DNA from 2 places in the Azoarcus sp. CIB genome. Region 1 is predicted to be linked to the other one. Evidence: riboswitches for the same ligand, from Rfam matches in the RefSeq annotation. Region 1 holds a riboswitch; the other holds the start of a gene.
The links. Region 1 has a riboswitch for S-adenosylhomocysteine ahead of metH (methionine synthase). Riboswitches for the same ligand answer to the same signal wherever they lie in the genome.
Positions count from the first base shown of each region.

Region 2: another riboswitch for S-adenosylhomocysteine. It lies ahead of ahcY (adenosylhomocysteinase); the one in region 1 lies ahead of metH (methionine synthase).

Region 1 covers NZ_CP011072.1:4,810,453-4,815,131, forward strand. Annotated here, with positions in the region: gene metH (methionine synthase) at 1-2,653, opposite strand, end outside; S-adenosyl-L-homocysteine riboswitch at 2,735-2,804, opposite strand; gene AzCIB_RS21595 (pilus assembly protein) at 3,051-4,679, opposite strand, start outside.
Region 2 covers NZ_CP011072.1:548,266-552,944, forward strand. Annotated here, with positions in the region: partial or broken gene AzCIB_RS25050 (methyl-accepting chemotaxis protein) at 1-649, shown strand, start outside; gene AzCIB_RS25055 (CZB domain-containing protein) at 698-1,072, shown strand; gene metF (methylenetetrahydrofolate reductase [NAD(P)H]) at 1,125-1,958, opposite strand; gene ahcY (adenosylhomocysteinase) at 1,971-3,398, opposite strand; S-adenosyl-L-homocysteine riboswitch at 3,473-3,536, opposite strand; gene AzCIB_RS02280 (DUF2242 domain-containing protein) at 3,593-4,108, opposite strand; gene AzCIB_RS02285 (cold-shock protein) at 4,483-4,679, shown strand, end outside.

The sequences.
Region 1 (4,679 bases):
AGTCCGCCGCGCCACCTTCGGACAACAGCGCCGTGACGACGCCGACCGCGCGCGAGGCGTCCGGCACGTACACCACCGGCTGCCCGTAATGCGGCGCGATCTTGATCGCGGTGTGCGCACGGCTCGTCGTCGCACCGCCGATCAGCAACGGCACGTCGAAGCCCTGGCGCTGCATCTCGGCCGCGACGTGGCTCATCTCTTCGAGCGAAGGCGTGATCAGGCCCGACAGGCCGATCGCCTGTGCGCCGTGCTCGCGCGCGGCGTTCAGGATCTTCTCGGCCGGCACCATCACGCCGAGGTCGATCACCTCGTAGCCGTTGCAGCCGAGCACGACGCCGACGATGTTCTTGCCGATGTCGTGCACGTCGCCCTTCACCGTCGCCATCACGATGCGGCCCTTGGAGCTCGCGCCGGTCCGCAGCTTCTCGGCCTCGATGTAGGGGATCAGGTGCGCGACCGCCTGCTTCATCACGCGCGCCGACTTGACCACCTGCGGGAGGAACATCTTGCCCGCGCCGAAGAGGTCGCCGACGACGCTCATGCCCGCCATCAGCGGGCCTTCGATCACTGCGAGCGGCGGCTTGCCTGCGGCTTCGAGCTGCGCGCGCACCTCCTCGGTGTCGGCGACGACGAACTCGGTGATGCCCTTCACCAGCGCGTGCGACAGCCGCTCCTCGACCGACAGCGCGCGCCACGCGAGATCCGGCCCGGCATTCTTCGCCTTGCCTTCCTTCACCGACTGCGCGAACTCGACCAGCGCCTCGCCCGCACCCGGGTGGCGGTTCAGCACCACGTCCTCGACCTTCTCGCGCAGCGCGGGTTCGAGGTCGTCATAGACGCCGAGCATGCCGGCGTTGACGATGCCCATCGACAGGCCGGCCTTGATCGCGTGATACAGGAACACCGTATGGATCGCCTCGCGCACCGGGTCGTTGCCGCGGAAGCTGAAGGACACGTTCGACACGCCGCCCGAAGTCTTCGCGTACGGCAGGTTGGCCTTGATCCACGCGACGGCATTGATGAAGTCGACGGCGTAGTTGTCGTGCTCCTCGATGCCAGTGGCGATCGCGAAGATGTTCGGGTCGAAGATGATGTCTTCGGGCGGAAAGCCGATACCGACCAGCAGATCATAGGCGCGCTTGCAGATCTCGGTCTTGCGCGCATAGGTGTCGGCCTGGCCCTTCTCGTCGAAGGCCATCACGATCACCGCCGCGCCGTACTGGCGGCACAGCCGCGCCTGGCGCAGGAACTCGGCCTCGCCTTCCTTCATCGAAATCGAGTTGACGACGCCCTTGCCCTGGATGCACTTCAGGCCCGCCTCCATCACGCTCCACTTCGACGAGTCGAGCATGATCGGCACGCGCGAGATGTCCGGCTCGGACGCGATGAGCTTGAGGAAGCGCTCCATCGCGGCCATCGAGTCGAGCATCGCCTCGTCCATGTTGATGTCGATGACCTGGGCACCGTTCTCGACCTGCTGGCGCGCGACCGCCAGCGCGTCGTCGAAGCGGCCTTCGAGGATCATGCGCGCGAAGGCCTTCGAACCGGTGACGTTGGTACGCTCGCCGACGTTCACGAAGAGGCTCTCCGCGCCGACATTGAAGGGCTCCAGGCCGGACAGGCGCAGCTTCTTCTCGACTTCCGGCACCTTGCGCGGCGCGAGATCCGCGACGGCGTCAGCGATCGCCGCGATGTGCGCCGGCGTCGTGCCACAGCAGCCGCCGACGATGTTCACGAGGCCGGACGACGCCCATTCGCGGATGTCGGTCGCGAGCTGCTCGGGCGTCTCGTCGTAGCCGGTCGGCGACAGCGGGTTGGGCAGGCCGGCGTTGGGGTGCGCGGAGACGTGCGTATCGCACACGTGCGACAGGTCCTCGACGTACTGGCGCAATTCCTTCGCGCCGAGCGCACAGTTGAGGCCAAAGGAGATCGGCCGCGCGTGCGCGAGCGAGTTCCAGAAGGCTTCCGCGGTCTGGCCCGACAGCGTGCGGCCCGACGCGTCCGTGATCGTGCCGGAGATCATCACCGGCACGCGGCGATCCATCTCGGCGAGGAGCTTCTCGACCGCGAACACCGCCGCCTTCGCGTTGAGCGTGTCGAAAATCGTCTCGATCAGCAGGATGTCCGCGCCGCCTTCGAGCAGGCCGCGCGCCGAGTCGTAGTAGTCGTCGACCAGCGCGTCGAACGTGACATTGCGGAAACCCGGGTCGTTCACGTCGGGCGAGATCGACAGCGTGCGCGAGGTCGGTCCGAGCACGCCAGCGCAATAGCGCGGCTTCGCCGGGTTCTGCGCCGTGTATTCGTCGCACAACTCGCGCACGAGACGCGCGCCGGCGACGTTGATCTCGTAGGCGAGCTCCGCCAACCCGTACTCGGCCTGCGACACGCGCGTGCCATTGAAGGTGTTGGTCTCGATGATGTCCGCGCCAGCGTCGAGGTAGGCGCGGTGGATGCCGGCGACGACGTCCGGGCGCGTCAGCACCAGCAGGTCGTTGTTGCCCTTGAGGTCCTTCGGGTGAGCCCGGAAGCGCTCACCGCGGTAGTCCGACTCGCCCAGCTTGTGCTGCTGGATCATCGTCCCCATCGCGCCGTCGAGGATCAGGATGCGGCGGGCGAGAAGGTCGCGGATTTCGTTGGAGCGGTCGGCTTGCATGGTTCTACCTCGGTCGATTCAAACACCGGGCGGAAGCCGCAGGAGCGCACAAAAGCAAACGGCGCGGCAAACCCCGGTGGTGGTTTGCGAGCGCCGTTGTTCGGTTGCCGAGCCTGGCCCGTCAGTTCGGGTCGCAGCGCTCCTCGGCAAGCGCGTGATTCTATGGAATTTTTCCGCCGGTGCCAAGCCGGCACCTCGGGCGGTCACATCAATGCCGTTCCTGCGGCTCCGCCTGCGGATACTGTCGATACCCGGTCGCATTCGTAGGGCGGGAGGAACGAAGTGGATCCCGCCATGTCGGACGCGGGAATCCGCCTGGCCGCCGTGTGGCGGGATACGCTGCGCTGCTCCCGCCCTACGCAAGCTCGTCCGATTGCCGGGAGCCGGGAGCCTGCGGTCACATGAGCGGCCGCCAGTAGATCACGCGCGCGCCCTTCGCCCCCCCGCCTCCGCCGCCCGGCCGGTTGGGAAGCAGATTGGATTTGGTCGTCGCGCCAGTGGTACGCGTCAGGACGAACTTGCCTTTCGAAGTCACGACGATCACCGGGCGGCTGGAGAGGACGTCGCCGATGAATTGCCCGCTGGCATAAACTTCGGAAGAGGTCGAACTCTTGGCGATCGCGCCTCCCGTGCCGGCGTCGATCATCATCAGCCAGCTCGAGCCCCCCTTGCCGCAGATTTCGCGCGTCGGAACGTTCACGGTGAACACGAGGACACCGGAGGCATCCAGCGCCGGATTGGTGTTCACGCGTCCGTACTGCATGGGGATATCCCAGTACCAGCCGCGACTCACGCCGGCCTGCAGCGGGTTCGTGGTCAGGGTCACGGTCGTCGCGGTCAGGCTGGCCGTGCCCTGGCACACGAAGGCGCCGTTACCGCCCCCCGTCGGACAACTGCTGCCATTGCTGCCGCGGATGTTCGGCATCGACGGGGCAAGCGCGCTCACGTCGTCGATGACGCCGTACATCGTCTGCGTCTGCGTTGCATGCGCATTCTGGCCCGTCCCCGGGATATCGGTTTCGCCGAGATACTGACCGGTGCCGACATACACGAGGAACTTGTTCGCATCGCCCGCAACCTGACCGACCGCGGGCGCACTCGTGACGGGCTGCGGGGCTCCCGCGCCATCGGTCAATTCCGCGATCTTCACGGCCGTCCAGTTGGCGAGATCGAAGCGCCAGACATTACCCTGCAGGTCACCGCCGTACAGGTAGTACGCGACATCGTCCGCCGCAGCGATGCTCAGGCGCGAAAGGTGGGTAAGCCCTGCCGGCGACGTGCTCGAGCCGACGCCGGTGGAAATCGTCTTCACGATCCGCCCGTCGGCGGGATCCAGCGCCCACACGTGGCCCTTGCCGTCGGCGTTGTTGTAGCCGGACGTGACGAGCACCAGCCAGCCGTCGTTGGGCGTGCGCACGATCAGCGGCGTGCCGAAGCTGAAGCCGCTGCCGGTCGTGGACGGAACCGTCTCCCATTTCACCATCGCCGCCGCCGCGTCCTGCGTGGCCGGGCGGGGATTGGTGACATTCAACGCGTAATAGCCGTTCCCGCCCTTGCCCAACCCGCCGACCAGGAGCGTCCCCGTGAAGCTCGCGGTGCTGACCTGCGCGAGCGCCGGCGTCGCGTCGATGAAATAGCGGTGCGCGTAGTTCGGATCGGTCAAGCGCGACAGCTCGCCGTGCAGCATCTTCGGCACGTAGGCCCACAACTCGTCGCCGCCGTCGTTGTTCAAGTCGTCGCCGCCGCCGAACGCGTGGAGCATGCCGTCGTTGGCGGCCTGGAAGACCACCGGCCCGCTGGCGAAGCTGCCGTACACCGGCTCGGCGTTGATGATGTCGCCGAGCAGGTGCTGCCGAATCCGGAAGGGATTCGTTCCCACACCTTCATTGCTGCGATCGCCGCGGAGGAAGTCGATCACCGGCGCAGTCAGTCCGGTCGCCGAATCGGCGAAATTGCCTGTGGTGAATGCCGCACCGCTCGACCCTTTCAGCGAGACGATCTTGCGGCTGCTCGCGGGGCTCGCGAG
Region 2 (4,679 bases), 990 kb from region 1:
GGCCTTGAGGCAGGAGCTCGCAGCGAGCAAGGAGGCGCTGGAACGGGAGCGCGCGCGTTCGGCCGGGCTCGAGGAGCAGCTTGCGCGTCAGCGCAGCGAGTTGGAGGCGGCGGCGCTGCGCACGGAGACGCTCGACGCGCTGTTCGGAAACCTGAAAACCTACGGCGAGTCGCTGGTTTCGGTGCAGGGCACGTTCAGCCTGCTGGCCGACGGGCTCAAGCAGCAGCGTGATGTCGCCCAGCGCTCGACGCAGTCGGCGAGCGACAGCGCAGCGGCCATCGAGCGCATCTCGACGAGCCTCGACGGCCTGGCGGAGGAAACGCGCGGCACGGTCCATTCCGTGCATCAGCTCAATCAGCGTGCGGGACAGATCGACGGGATCGTGCGCCTGATCCGCGAGATCGCGGACCAGACCAACCTGCTCGCGCTCAATGCGGCCATCGAGGCCGCCCGCGCAGGCGAGCAGGGGCGCGGCTTCGCGGTGGTGGCCGACGAGGTGCGCAAGCTTGCAGAGCGTACCGCGGCGGCGACGAACGAAATTTCGGAGCTGGTCGGCGCCATCCAGGGCGAGACGGGGCAAACGCAGGCGATGATCCAGACGCTCGCCGGCAAAGCCTCGGAAGCGGCCGAAGACGGGCGCAGCGCGCGTGGGAGCATGACCGAACTGTTCGGGCTGTCGCGCGAGATGGGAGACATGATGGAAGGGGCCGCGGTGCGCAGCTTCGTCGAACTGGCCAAGCTCGACCACCTGATCTTCAAGATGGAGGTCTACAAGGCCGCGTCGGGCAATTCTGCCAAGCGCCCGGAAGAGTTCTCCAGCCATCACAAGTGCAGGCTCGGGCAGTGGTATTACGAGGGACCGGGCAAGCACTTTGCATCATTGCCGGGCTATCGCCGGCTGGAGACGCCGCACGCGCGCGTGCATGAGAGCGGTCGGCGCGGCCTCGAACGGCTGCTGTCGGGCGACAGTCAGTCCGGGCTGCAGGACATCGCGGCGATGGAGGCCGCGAGCATGGAAGTGCTGGACTGCCTGCAGGACATCGCGAACGCTGTAGGCACACGCTCGAGCTGAGGCTCTCCGCGCGAACACGGGCACCCCCGCCCAAGCAGGGGTGCCCGTCGTTTCAGACGAGTTTGAGGCGCTCGCAGATGGCCGTCGTGAGGCTGGCCTGGTTCATGCTGTAGAAGTGCAGGCCGGGGGCGCCGTTCGCGAGCAGGCGCTCGCACAGCGCAGTCACCGCGTCGAGGCCGAAGGCGCGGATCGATTCCGTGTCGTCGCCGTAGGACTCGAATTTCCGCCGCATCCAGCGTGGGATCTCGGCGCCGCACGCGTCGGAAAAACGCGCGAGCTTGTGGAAGCTCACGATCGGCATGATCCCGGGCACGATGGGCGTGTCCAGACCCATTGCGCGCACCGCATCGACGTAGTGCAGGTAGGCCTCCGCGTTGTAGAAATACTGCGTGATCGCGGAGTCCGCGCCGGCCTCGACCTTGCGCTTGAAGGCCAGCAGATCGTCCTGCGGGCTCCGTGCCTGCGGGTGCCATTCCGGATAGGCCGCGACCTCGATGCGGAAGCGGTCGCCGGTCTCGGCACGGATGAATTCCACCAGCTCGTTCGCGTAGCGGAACTCGCCGGGGTCGCCCACGCCGGAAGGCAGGTCGCCGCGCAGCGCGACGATGCGGCGGATGCCCGCGGCCGTGTAGTCGGCGAGGATCTCGCGGATGCCGGCGCGCGTCGAACCGATGCACGACAGGTGCGGTGCGGCCTCGAAGCCCTGCGCGGCGATCTCCTTGACCGTCGAGAAGGTGCGCTCGCGCGTCGAACCGCCTGCGCCGTAGGTCACCGAGAAGAAGGCGGGCTTCAGGCGCGCGAGCTTGTCGCGCGTCGCGCGCAGCTTGTCGTCGCCCTCGGGTGTCTGGGGCGGGAAGAACTCGATCGAAACTTCAGGTTTGGCCATGGCTCGCTCCGATCAGTAGCGGTAGTGGGTGGCCTTGTACGGGCCCTGCTTGGACACGCCGATGTAGGCGGCCTGCGCGTCGGTGAGCTCGGTGAGCTGCGCGTTGAGCTTCTTCAGCTGCAGGCGCGCGACCTTCTCGTCGAGGTGCTTGGGCAGCGTGTAGACACCGACCGGGTAATCCGCTGTGCGCGTGTACAGCTCGATCTGCGCGATCGTCTGGTTCGCGAACGAGCTCGACATCACGTAGGAGGGGTGGCCGGTGGCACACCCGAGGTTCACGAGGCGGCCCTTGGCGAGCAGGATGATGCGCTTGCCGTCCGGGAAGATCACATGGTCGACCTGCGGCTTGATCTCTTCCCACTGGTACTTCTCGATCGAGGCGACGTCGATCTCGTTGTCGAAGTGGCCGATGTTGCACACAATGGCCTGGTCCTTCATCTTCGCCATGTGGTCGTGCGTGATCACGTGGTAGTTGCCGGTGGCGGTCACGAAGATGTCGGCGTGTTCGACGGCGTAGTCCATCGTCACGACGCGGTAGCCTTCCATCGCGGCCTGCAGCGCGCAGATCGGGTCGATCTCGGTGACCCACACCTGCGCGGAGAGCGCACGCAGCGCCTGCGCCGAGCCCTTGCCGACGTCGCCGTAGCCGGCGACCACCGCGACCTTGCCCGCGATCATGACGTCGGTCGCGCGCTTGATGCCGTCGACGAGCGACTCGCGGCAGCCGTACAGGTTGTCGAACTTGGACTTGGTCACCGAATCGTTGACGTTGATCGCCGGGAATTTCAGTTCGCCGCGCTCGTGCATCTGGTACAGGCGATGCACGCCGGTCGTGGTCTCCTCGGTGACGCCCTTCACCTGCGCGAGCCGGGTCGAGTACCAGGTCGGATTCTGCGCGAGCTTGGCCCTGATCGCGGCGAAGAGGATGGTCTCCTCTTCCGAACCGGGCTTCGCCAGCACCGAGAGATCCTTCTCGGCGCGCGCCCCGAGGTGCAGCAGCAGCGTCGCGTCGCCGCCGTCGTCGAGGATCATGTTCGAATAGACTTTTTCACCCTGGTCGCCGTCATTCCATTCGAAGATGCGGTGGGTGTAGTCCCAGTAGTCGGCGAGCGATTCGCCCTTCACGGCGAACACGGGGATGCCTTCGGCCGCGATCGCCGCGGCTGCGTGATCCTGCGTCGAGAAGATGTTGCACGAGGCCCAGCGCACCTCGGCGCCGAGCGCCGTCAGCGTCTCGATCAGCACCGCGGTCTGGATCGTCATGTGCAGCGAGCCGGTGATGCGCGCGCCCTTCAGCGGCTGCGCGGCGGCGAATTCCTCGCGGATCGCCATCAGGCCGGGCATCTCGGTCTCCGCGATGCGGATTTCCTTGCGGCCCCAGTCGGCGAGCTTGAGGTCGGCGACGACGTAATCGGTGAAGGTATCAGCCACAGTGTTCATGTGAACTCCTGAACGTGTGGCCGGGAAGGGGTGTTGCGGGTGGGCTCACCTCGTCACCCCGTGCCCGGCACGGGTTAAGGTGAGCGCAGTTCCGGAAGCCGAGCCTGGGACGAAAGTCTCGCAGCGCTCCTCGGCAAGCCGGGATTATAGCGTAGGTGTCGCCGGATGCCGCAAGGCGCCGGCGGCAACGCGGATCAGCTGCCCTGCAGCGAGTCGATCAGGCCGAAGAGGCGCTTGTAGAAGTCCGGGTCGGAAATCGTTTCCTCGCCGACCTTGACCAGCGCCTCCTTGTCGGCGGTCCACGGCAGGGAGATCGAGCCGATGCCCGCGACGCCGACGCCGGCGCTGGTCGCGGCAGACTTCAGCTCGTAGCGCGTCTGCAGCGCGTTCGCGTAGATCGCGGTGCCGACGTTGCTCGGCAGGCACACCAGAGTGATATTGAGCGTCATCCCGTAGTCGGTTTTCGGCAGGAAGAACTTCTCGCCGCGGATGCGCGTCGCGTTCGATGCATCGACCTGGTAGCCCTGGCTCAATAGCGCGCGCTTGCCGACCTCGCAGGCCGCATCGGGGTCGCGCGTGCTCCACGTGACGAAGGGCGATTCGGCGGCGAAGGTCTCGCTGCGATAGGCGGGAGCCGGCGCCGACGCGCAGCCGGCGAGCATCAGCCCGGACAGCAACAGCACATGGGCGCGACGCGCGAGATGCAACATGGGGGTAAATCCGGAGTGGAGGTGCAAGACCGGATATTAGAACATCCGTTGGCGTTGCGGTTCAGGGCTCCGGTCTTGCCGAGGCTTTGCGCTCGGCCGTCGGTCGCGAGTGACCGCACGCGTCGTATCGATCCTCGTCCGCACGCAGGCGACGTTTTCCGTGGTGCCGCGCAGATGTAAAGAATTTTTTGAAATTTTTTAGTTGCAATGTGGGCTAAAGCAGTCCACAGTGCGCAGCAGCGATTTTCAAGTAGCACAGTTGTTGTTTGGTCCGGTATCTGCTGTATTGCGGCATTCCTCACCTCTTCACCCTGCCGTCTTGACATTCGCCCTCGCCTTAGGGCAATTCAATTTATTTTCAGGAAGTTCAAGACATGGCAAATGGTACCGTGAAGTGGTTCAACGACTCGAAGGGCTTCGGCTTCATCACCCCGGAAAATGGCGGCGACGACCTCTTCGCCCATTTCTCCGCGATTCAGGGTAACGGCTTCAAGACCCTGGCCGAAGGTCAGCGCGTCACTTTCGACATCACGACCGGCCCGAAGGGTCAGCAGGCGTCGAACATCCGCGC